2 regions of the Shewanella sp. KCT genome follow, and region 1 is predicted to be linked to the other one. Evidence: predicted binding sites of a transcription regulator. Region 1 holds the regulator's gene; the other holds the start of a gene.
The links. The regulator MetJ, encoded in region 1, represses methionine synthesis genes. The targets are predictions, from matches to a motif close to TAGACGTCTAGACGTCTA.
Positions count from the first base shown of each region.

Region 2: a site for MetJ is predicted at 2,475-2,492, ahead of metK (methionine adenosyltransferase). Genes of this name have one in related genera too.

Region 1 covers NZ_LVDJ01000002.1:260,714-266,824, reverse strand. The annotation lists gene AYI87_RS04035 (conjugal transfer protein TraF) at 1-402, shown strand, start outside; gene AYI87_RS04030 (sulfite exporter TauE/SafE family protein) at 467-1,207, opposite strand; gene metJ (met regulon transcriptional regulator MetJ) at 1,286-1,600, opposite strand; gene metB (cystathionine gamma-synthase) at 1,825-2,991, shown strand; gene AYI87_RS04015 (bifunctional aspartate kinase/homoserine dehydrogenase II) at 3,011-5,404, shown strand; gene metF (methylenetetrahydrofolate reductase) at 5,669-6,111, shown strand, end outside.
Region 2 covers NZ_LVDJ01000002.1:11,680-16,344, reverse strand. The annotation lists gene AYI87_RS02930 (GNAT family N-acetyltransferase) at 1-289, shown strand, start outside; gene AYI87_RS02925 (hypothetical protein) at 302-703, shown strand; gene AYI87_RS02920 (trypsin) at 763-1,209, shown strand; gene metK (methionine adenosyltransferase) at 1,279-2,430, opposite strand; gene tkt (transketolase) at 2,954-4,665, shown strand, end outside.

The sequences.
Region 1 (6,111 bases):
ATGACCATAGGCCTGTCGGGACGTAACCTGGTGAGCCAGAAACTGGACACCGTCGAGGCGATGGGGCGCAAGTTTACCTACCGTGTCGAGGCCCTCTATACCTTAGGTGTGGCCTATGATTGGGATAACTTCAGCCTGACCACGGATGTGGATCTTAATGGTCATAAGCGATTCGATGAGATAGGCGAGACCCAGTATTGGCGTCTGGGCGGTGAGATGAGGGCGACCGATTGGCTGGCCCTGCGTGTCGGCTATCGCCACGACATGAAAGATACCAGTAGCAACCTCTATACCCTGGGCACAGGCTTTACCATAGGCCGCTCCTTTAATCTGGATCTCACCGGCCTGGTGGGCACAGATGACGCCGTGGGCGGGGTGATTCAGACTTCCTATCATTTCTAGGGATAGGTTTTTTAGAAACAAGAAGGCCGGCTATGATGCCGGCCTTCTCTTTATCCTAGAGGAGTTACAGCAGGGTGCTTAAGGACTTAGCGGCCAGCAGGATGGCGCTCAGGCTACAGAGTACCAGCGTCATGATACGGGTCTTGTTCTTGTCTATGCGCCCCACCAGGCGATTGGCGATCAGGTAACCCAGCAGCACAGAGGGGAGCAGCAGCGCCGAGCAGTAGAAGTGATGCAGGGTCAGCAGACCCGTGAGCCCCAGAATCACTATGGCGATAGTGGAGCTGAAGATGAAGAAGGCCGACAGGGCCGCGCGAAACTGCTTGGCATCCTTACCCGAGAGCAGTATGGCCAGCGGCGGTCCGCCGATGGCGGCGATGTTGCCGAAGATCCCCGAGATCACCCCGGCGATAAACAGGCTGCGGCGGTTAACCACCAGGTTGAGTCGCATCAGGCTCAGCAGTACGGCGATGGCCACGATAATGGCGATAGTCATGCCGAGCACGTCCTGGGGAGCGACCATGAGCAGGCCGGCGCCGATCAGTCCGCCGGGGATGCGTCCCAGCAAGGCATATTGCAGGCCGTTGAATTCCAGGGCGCCACGCTCACGGATCAGTGTCAGCAGGGCGATAGAGAAGCCCATCAGGATCACCGGCGCAGGCACCAGTGACGGCTCGATAAGATAGAGCAGCGGTGCGGCGACGACCGCCATGCCGAAACCGATTAGGCTCTGGGTGAGGGCGCCGACGAAGACGATAAGCGAGGCTAGCGCCAGAATATGGGGATCGAGCGGAAGTGCAGGCACTGCAATGTTCCAGACTAAGGTTGAAAACTAAAAGAGGGACCGCCTAGCGATCCCTCTATCGATTCGTGTGTGAGTGGATCACTCCATCTCTTCCCACTCTATGCCCATCTCGGTCATCAGACGTTTGACTTCGGCCGGGATGCTATCTGGCTTGTCTTTAGACAGGTCATCGTCTTGGGGGAGTGGCTGACCGGTGTAGGCGTGCAGGAAGGCCTCGCACAGCAGCTCGCTGTTAGTGGCGTGACGCAAGTTGTTGACCTGGCGCCGGGTGCGCTCGTCGGTTAACACCTTAAGCACCTTAAGAGGAATAGAGACAGTGATCTTCTTTACCTGCTCATTCTTCTTACCATGTTCAGCATAGGGGCTGATATAATCGCCATTCCACTCAGTCATTGACTCACCTGTAAATTCTAAAATTCGGTGCAGATTTTAAACCCTTACAAATTACAGTCAAATTATTGCCTCGAATTTTTGGCAAATGCAAATAGATTTCTAAATGTTTGGACGTCTAAACGTCCAAAAGTTGTTGACGCTCACTACCGGCTTAGGTACATTTAGACGTCCAGACATCTCTTTTGTCCGAGGTGCCTGCCCAGATCCATATTGAGGAGTTGAAGATGACAGCGCGTAAACTAGCCACCGCCGCCGTACGACGAGGCATAGAGTCAGACACTCAGCACGGTGCCGTGGTGCCGCCTATCTATCTGTCGACAAACTACTCGTTTGAAGGGCATCAACAGCCGCGGGCATTCGATTACAGCCGTTCCGGCAACCCGACCCGCTCCATTCTCGGCGATGCGATTGCCGAACTGGAACAAGGGGCGACCGGCGTGGTGACCTGTACCGGCATGGCCGCCATCACACTGGTGACCAGCCTGCTAGGCCCAGAAGATCTGCTGGTGGTGCCTCACGATTGCTATGGCGGCAGCTATCGCCTATTCACCAACCTGGCCAAGAAGGGCGCCTTTAAGCTCTTGGTGGTGGATCAAACCGATGATGCCGCGCTTGAGCAGGCGCTGAGCCAGTCACCCAAGATGGTGTGGCTGGAGACTCCCTCTAACCCGTTGCTGCGAGTCGTCGATATCGAGGCCATCGCCCAGGCGAGCCACAAGGTGGGCGCTCAGGTGGTGGTGGACAACACCTTCCTTTCTCCTGTGTTACAACAGCCACTGCAGCTGGGCGCCGATATCGTGGTGCACTCGACCACCAAATATATCAATGGTCACAGTGATGTGGTGGGCGGCGCCGTGGTGGCCAAAGACCCTGAGGTGGGCGAGCTGCTGCACTGGTGGTCAAATACCCTAGGTTTGACCGGGTCGGCCTTCGACAGCTACCTGACCCTGAGGGGGCTGAGAACCCTGGCGGTGCGCATTCGTGAACACCAAGCCAACGCTCAGAAGGTATTGGCACTGCTTTGTGACCACAAGGCGGTGGAAAAAGTGTATTATCCGGGGCTTGCCGAGCATCCAGGCCATGAAATTGCGGCCAGACAGCAGAAGGGCTTCGGCGCTATGCTGAGTTTTGAGCTAAAAGGTGGCGAATCGGCACTCGTTGCCTTTTTAGATGCGTTACAATACTTCTCGGTAGCCGAGAGTCTGGGAGGCGTAGAGAGTCTGGTGGCGGTTCCCGCGACCATGACCCACAGAGCCATGGACCCAGAGGCGCGCCGTGAGGCGGGCGTGAAAGATACCCTGATCCGTTTGTCAGTGGGCATAGAAGATGGCGAGGATCTGGTGGCCGATATTCTTGCGGGTTTAGAAGCGGCTATCGCGGTAAGTAGTTAAAGGGTTTGAGGAGCAGATAATGACACGATGTCATTTGCATAAGTTTGGTGGTTCTAGTTTAGCGGATGCAGATTGTTACCGCCGCGTCGCCCACATTTTACTGACCCATGGCCACAGCGATGATCTTATCGTGGTGTCGGCCGCGGGCAAGAGTACCAATTTCCTATATCGCCTGCTGGAGCTGTGCGACACAGATCAGCTGTGGCAGGAAGAGTTACAGGTGCTGGTGAGTTACCAGCAGAACCTGATCGAGCAGCTGCTCTCCAACGAGCAGGCCCGTAGCCTGAGAGAGCGACTGGCCACCGACAAGTCGCAGCTGACCAGCCTGTTGTCGCTCGATGAGCTAAACGATTATCAACGCAACCAGGTAGTAAGTTTCGGCGAGCGCTGGTCTTCTCGTCTGCTGGCGGCTCTGCTGCGCGAGTCTGGCGTGGCGGCGACCGATGTCGATGCCCGCACCCTACTGGTCGCCGATGAAGGCGCCGTGCCGCAGATCCGCCTTGGCGAGTCACGCCAGAAGGTGCAGGCGCTGCTCGAGGCTCATCCCCAGGAGCGTCTGGTGATCACCGGCTTTATCTGCGCCAACGAGCAGGGCGACACCCTACTGCTGGGCCGTAACGGCTCAGATTTTAGCGCCACTTTACTGGCCAGTTTGGCGGATATCGAACGTGTCACCATCTGGACAGATGTGGAAGGCGTATTTAACGCCGATCCTAACCGAATTAACGATGCCAAGCTGCTCAAGAGCATGTCGCTCACCGAGGCGAACCGTCTGGCGCACCTTGGCTCTCCTGTGCTGCATAACCGCACTTTGCAGCCACTGTTCGACACCGAAGTGAGCCTGGCGGTGCGTTCAAGCTATGCGCCCCATACAGATTTTACCCTGATCGCCCCTAAGAGCTCGTCGGCCAGTGCCCCAGTGGTGACCAGCCTCTCCAGCGTCAGTCTGTTTAGCCTGACCATAGGGGTTGAGCTGCCGCAGTTGCTGGCCTGTTTTGCCCAGGCTGGCCTGACGCCACTGGCCTATTGGTCGTTGGCCCACGGCCGCGCCGAGCTGGCCTTTACCCATGAAAATCAGAAGCAGGCCCAGGCGATCTTCGAGGCCAAGCGCAGCGAGCTGGGAATCGATGAGTTACAGCTGCGCGACGATCTCGGCCTGGTGGCCCTGGTAAGCGCCGATGCCAGCCTCTATCGCCGCGGTTTCTCGCGTCTGCTGAGCCGTGAGGCCCATCCTCTGTGTAACGATGGCTTGAGTCTGGTGACTCTGGTGCCTAAGGCGCAGGTAAACCTGTTGACCCAGAAGGTGCACAGACGCTGCGCCGGTCCGCGCAAGCGTATCGGTGTCTTGCTGCTGGGCATAGGCAACATAGGCGAAGCTTGGATCGATCTCTTCAAGCGTGCCCGCCCCGTGCTCAATAAAGAGCTTGAAGTCAGCGTCGAGCTGGTGGGACTCTTGAGTTCCAAGAAAGCGCTGCTGAGCGAGACAGATATTGACTTAAGCAGCTGGCAACAGGCCTTCGAGGAGCGTGGTACTGGCTGGCAGTACACCCATCTGTTCGAGCAGTTACAGGCGTTAAATTGCGATGAGTTGATCGCCCTGGATATCAGTGCCAGCGCCGATCTCACCCTGCAATATCCAGAGTTTTTTGCCCGGGGCATTCATATCGTCAGCGCCAACAAGCTGGCGGGTTCTGGGCCGCTGGCCTTCTATCAGGAGCTGAAACAGCAGCTGGGCAATCGTCGTCTGTTTTGGCGTTATAACGCCAGCTGTGGTGCGGGCCTGCCGGTGCAACATGCGCTGAACGATCTGCATAACAGCGGCGATAGCATAGAGGCGGTCGGCGGCATCTTCTCTGGCACCCTGTGCTGGCTGTTCGAGCACTATGACGCCAAGAAACCCTTCTCCGAGCTGGTGCTGGAGGCTAAGGGGCTGGGCATTACCGAGCCAGATCCCCGCGACGACCTCTCCGGCCGGGACATGCAGCGCAAGTTGCTGATCTTGGCCCGTGAGATAGGTTACGACATTGAGCTGGACGATATCGAGCTGGAGTCTCTGGTGCCGACTACGCTGGCCGAGATCCCGTTGGATGATTTCATCAAACGTATGGCCGAGCTCGATGGCGAGATGTTGCAGCAGTATCAGGCTGCTGCCGAGCAGAACAAGGTGCTCAGGTATGTGGCGTCATTGGATTCAGACCAGGGCCTGCTCAAGGCCAAGGTGGGGATCCAGTGGGTCGATAGGAGCCACCCGTATGCCAATCTGACGCCGGGCGATAATGTCTTCGTGATCCGCAGCGATTTCTATCAGGACAATCCGCTGATCATACGTGGTCCGGGTGCCGGGCGCGAGGTGACGGCTGCCGCGGTGCAGTCGGATCTGGCGCAGATCTGCCGGGATCTCCTGCAAGAGTGATTCAAAGGGTCGATGCGTGCATCGGCCTTTTTTATAGCTTTTTCTCTTCTTCTTTATATCTCTCTTTCAGTGTATTTCGCCGGATGAATTGGTGAGATAGGCCTGCCTGTGTCTGCCGTTTCACTTTCGGACTATCTTATAAACAGATTGTTTTTTAATGAGGCAATTTTTGGGCTTGACATCACTCTGAGTTTCTCTAGTATATGGACATATAGACGTCCAAACGTCTAAAATATTTTTTGCTCTAGGTCTGAGGGAATTAAGATGGCTTTTCATCACGCACAACACGCCAATTCATTGAATCAAAGCTTGTCTGAGCTTAATGGTGATATCAATGTGTCATTTGAGTTTTTCCCGCCGGCCACCCCCGAGATGGAAACCATTCTGTGGAACTCCATCAGACGCCTGGAGCCGCTTAAGCCTAAGTTTGTCTCGGTAACCTATGGTGCTAATTCTGGCGTGCGCGATCGTACCCATGGGGTGATCGAACGTATTCAGAAGGAGACAGATCTGGTGGCGGCGCCCCATCTGACCCTGGTCGATGCCAGCGATGAAGAGCTGGTCGAGCTGGCGAAGCATTACTGGAACTCGGGTATACGCGACATCGTTGCGCTTCGTGGCGATCTGCCCGCGGGCAGCCCTAAGCCGACCCGTTTTGCCAACGACCTGGTGCGCCTACTCAAATCTGTGGCCGACTTCGATATCTC
Region 2 (4,665 bases), 250 kb from region 1:
CCGCTTTGAAACTGGCTCGGGTATAATCAATAAAGCCAATAGCTGCCAGTATGGTCCCATCTGGATAGCGCCTTCCCAGCGGGGGTCTGGCCTATTTGCCGACATGGTGGCAGAACTCAAGGTGCTAGTGGCACCTCAATATACCTACATGGTTACCTTTATCGCCGAAGACAATGAACGTTCCTTCGCCGCCCACACCCAGAAGGGGGGGATGCAGGTGCTGGACTTCTTCGAGTACGATGGCCGCGGTTACTATCTGCTGGCGGTCGATACCGCAGGCGCTATCTAGGGGGGCGGCCTTGTGGCTAGCAATAATACCGAGAGTGACATGAATGAGAGCAAGATGGCTGAGAGCAAGATGCAAGGCTTCCCGCCCCGTCTTGCCGAGCTGCTTGAGCCCTATGCCGGTGTCACCCTCAGCGCCCTGGATAATCTCAAGTTGCTTAACGCCTTGGCGGACCAAGCGGCGCTTAACTGTGAGTGTCTAGAGCTCAGCGGCGAGCCGCGCGCGGTTTACGTCGCCAAGTGGCATGAGCACTGGTTTGATTGCGGCTTTAGTAATGCCTACAGCGCCGAGATAAGGCCTATGACGCCGCCATCTGAGGCGCAGTTGGCGACGGCCAAAAAGATTGAGGTGCCACTGTTAAATGCGCAGCAGCTGAGTTTCATGTGCATGCAGTATGCCCACTTCGATCACTGCTAGCCGGCATTGATGACGTTACAACAGAGAAGTGGAATGAACATATCAAGGATGAGTCGATTTTGATGGTCAGAACCTTTGCCCTGCTGGGCGTGTTATTCAGTGGCTTCCTGGTCTGGCTGATCGTCAGCGCCGATGCTGGGCGCACTAACCCCTTGTTTGAGCTGGCCCATGCGATACCTTTTGGTGACAAGCTGGGGCATATGCTGCTGTTTGGCACCCTGACCCTGTTTGCCAATGTTGGCAGCAACTTCAGGCGCGTCTCTTTCGGGCGGCTTTCTTTAGGGCGACTTTCTTTAGGGCTACTGGGGGTAAGGCCTTATCTGGGGGCACTGGTGGTGGCGATTGTGGTGATCATCGAGGAGTGCAGTCAGCAATATTTTCCCAGTCGCACCTTCGATGGCTATGACTTACTGGCCGACGGGGTCGGTATCTTGCTCTTCAGCCTGATGAGTCTCTATCTAGAGAAGCGATTCTCTACTGGCAATGAGATCACTAGTCGCAATTAATATATCTCATTAACCAAGATACAAAAAAGCCGCCAAAGGGCGGCTTCTTGCTGACAGGCAAAACCAAGCTTACAGCTTAGCGTCTGCGCGCAGGGCTTCAGCCTTGTCGGTGCGCTCCCAAGGGAACTCGTTACGACCGAAGTGACCGTAAGCGGCGGTTGCCTTGTAGATAGGACGCGCCAGATCAAGCATCTCGGTCAGGCCGTATGGGCGCAGGTCGAAGTGCTGACGTACTAAGCCGATTAACACCTCTTCTGACACCTTACCGGTACCGAAGGTTTCAACGCTGATAGAGGTTGGCTCTGCCACACCGATAGCGTAAGAAACTTGAATTTCACAGCGATCTGCCAGACCGGCAGCCACTATGTTCTTCGCCACATAACGAGCCGCATAGGCCGCGCTGCGGTCAACTTTTGACGGGTCTTTACCCGAGAAAGCGCCGCCGCCGTGACGAGCCATGCCGCCGTAGGTGTCGACGATGATCTTACGACCCGTTAGACCACAGTCACCCATAGGGCCACCGATAACGAAACGGCCGGTTGGGTTGATGAAGAACTTGGTGTCCTTGTTCAACCACTGTGCCGGTAGCACAGGCTTAATGATGGTTTCCATCACGCCTTCGATTAGATCAGCCTGACTGACGCTGTCGCAGTGCTGGGTAGAGAGCACCACGGCGTCGATGCCAACGATCTTGTTGTCTTCGTAGGCGAAGGTCACCTGGCTCTTGGCATCTGGGCGTAACCAAGGCAGGGTGTTGTCTTTACGCACTTCTGACTGACGCTTCACCAATGCGTGAGCATAGGTGATAGGGGCTGGCATGAGTACGTCAGTTTCGTTGCTGGCGTAACCGAACATCAGGCCCTGGTCGCCGGCGCCTTGCTCTTTAGGATCGGCGCGATCGACACCCTGGTTGATGTCTGGAGACTGCTTACCAATGGCGTTGAGTACCGCACAAGAGTCGGCATCGAAGCCCATGTCTGAGTGGGTGTAGCCGATCTCGCGAACCGTCTTACGGGTTAGCTCTTCAATATCGACCCATGCAGAAGTGGTCACCTCACCACCTACCATCACCATACCGGTTTTGACGTATGTTTCACACGCCACACGTGCCTTAGGATCTTGCTCTAAGATCGCGTCGAGTACCGCATCAGAAATTTGATCGGCGATTTTATCTGGATGACCTTCTGAGACCGACTCAGAGGTAAACAAGTGCTTTGCCATAATGGAAAAATCTCGTCTTTAAACAATTCGAATGTGTAGAAGTATCTACATCTAGACGGCCATTTTAGTGGAAATCAGATCGGATAACACCCTTTTCGATGAAAATTGTGGAGTAAAACCGGGTAAATATTCTAATGCTTCGGATGAGTTTAAATAAAAGTGCAACTTAAAATATTGTTAATGTTGAATTTTTATTGTTGTTATAAGGCTGCGATTTTTTATTGCCAAAGGATCGCTCAGGCCTGTCTGATGAAGATCGCGGCGAGTCGGGTCTGCCTGCTCAGTCTTGTGCTCGCAAATTTTGGTGAGGGCGCCGGAGAAGTTTGAGAGGCGAGGTGAGGTTTTGCCTGGGGTCATCTTGAGTGTCACTGAGGTGCACTTTTTCGCGTCTAGATGGATTTAATCTAAGCTAAAGGGCGAATTTTATTTGCGTCCCATCCACGAGTAGGGGAAAATATGCCCCCATTGTTGCCCGCAAAATCGGCCCGCAAAATCCCCAACATTCAAATCAGCAGGAGAGAGCATGTCATCTCGTAAAGAACTCGCAAACGCTATCCGTGTGTTAAGTATGGATGCCGTTCAGAAAGCCAACTCTGGTCACCCAGGTGCGCCATTGGGAATGGCCGATATCGCCGAAGTGTTGTGGAATGATTTCCTGAAGCACAACCCGAACAACCCAGAGTGGGTCGACCGCGACCGTTTCATCCTTTCAAACGGCCACGGCTCTATGCTGATTTACTCTCTGCTTCACCTGACGGGTTATGCATTGCCGATGGATGAGCTGAAGAACTTCCGTCAGCTGCACTCTAAGACGCCGGGTCACCCTGAATATGGTTACACCCCAGGTGTTGAAACCACTACAGGTCCACTGGGCGCGGGTATCAGCAACGCCGTAGGTATGGCGATTGCCGAGAAGACTCTGGCGGCGCAATTTAACCGTCCTGGCCACGATATCGTTGACCACTACACCTACTGTTTCCTGGGCGACGGCTGTCTGATGGAAGGTATCTCTCACGAGGCCTGTTCACTGGCGGGTACCCTAGGTCTTGGCAAGCTGATTGCCTTCTGGGATGACAACGGCATCTCTATCGACGGTCACGTCGAAGGCTGGTTCACCGACGATACCGCCAAGCGTTTCGAATCTTACGGCTGGCATGTGATTGCCGGTGTCGATGGCCACGACAGCGATGCTATCCGCACGGCAATCGAAGAAGCCAAGTCAGTTACCGACAAGCCAACCATGATCTGTTGCAAGACCATTATCGGTTTCGGTTCACCAAACAAGTCTGGCAGTCACGACTGTCACGGCGCGCCACTGGGCGATGCCGAAATTGCTGCGGCTCGTGAGTTCCTGGGTTGGGAACACGGTCCATTCGAGATCCCAGCAGACGTTTACGCGGGTTGGGATGCCAAAGAAGTGGGCGCGGCTAACGAATCTAGCTGGAACGAGAAGCTTGCTGCCTATGAAGCCGCTTACCCAGAGCTGGCGGCTGAATATAAGCGCCGCGTGATCACTGGCGAACTGCCAGCCGACTTCGAAGAGAAGGCGCAGGCCTTCATCAAAGAGTGTCAAGAGAAGGGCGAGAACATCGCCAGCCGTAAGGCATCACAAAACGCTATCGCGGCCTTTGGCGCTATCCTGCCTGAACTGCTCGGCGGCTCGGCTGACCTGGCCGGTTCTAACCTGACCCTATGGTCTGGTTCTAAGGGCATCCAGGAAGATCCAGCTGGCAACTACATCTACTATGGTGTGCGTGAGTTCGGCATGAGCGGCATCATGAACGGTGTGTCGCTGCACGGTGGTTTCATCAACTACGGCGCGACCTTCATGATGTTCATGGAATACGCGCGTAACGCGGTACGTATGTCTGCGCTGATGGGCATTCAAAACATCTTCGTTTACACCCACGACTCTATCGGTCAGGGTGAAGATGGCCCGACTCACCAACCGGTTGAGCAGCTGGCTAACCTGCGCATGACACCAAACATGATGGTATGGCGTCCATGTGATGCGGCGGAAACTGCCGTCGCTTGGAAGATGGCTATCGAGCGTCGTAACGCGCCGACTTCACTGGTATTCAGCCGTCAGGGTCTGCCTGCACAGCCACGCAGCGAAGAGCAACTGGCTAACATCGCCAAGGGTGCTTATGTGTTGCAAGATTGCGCCGGCACACCAGATCTAATCCTGATCGCAACCGGTAGTGAGGTGCAGCTGGCACTGGATTCGGCTAAGGC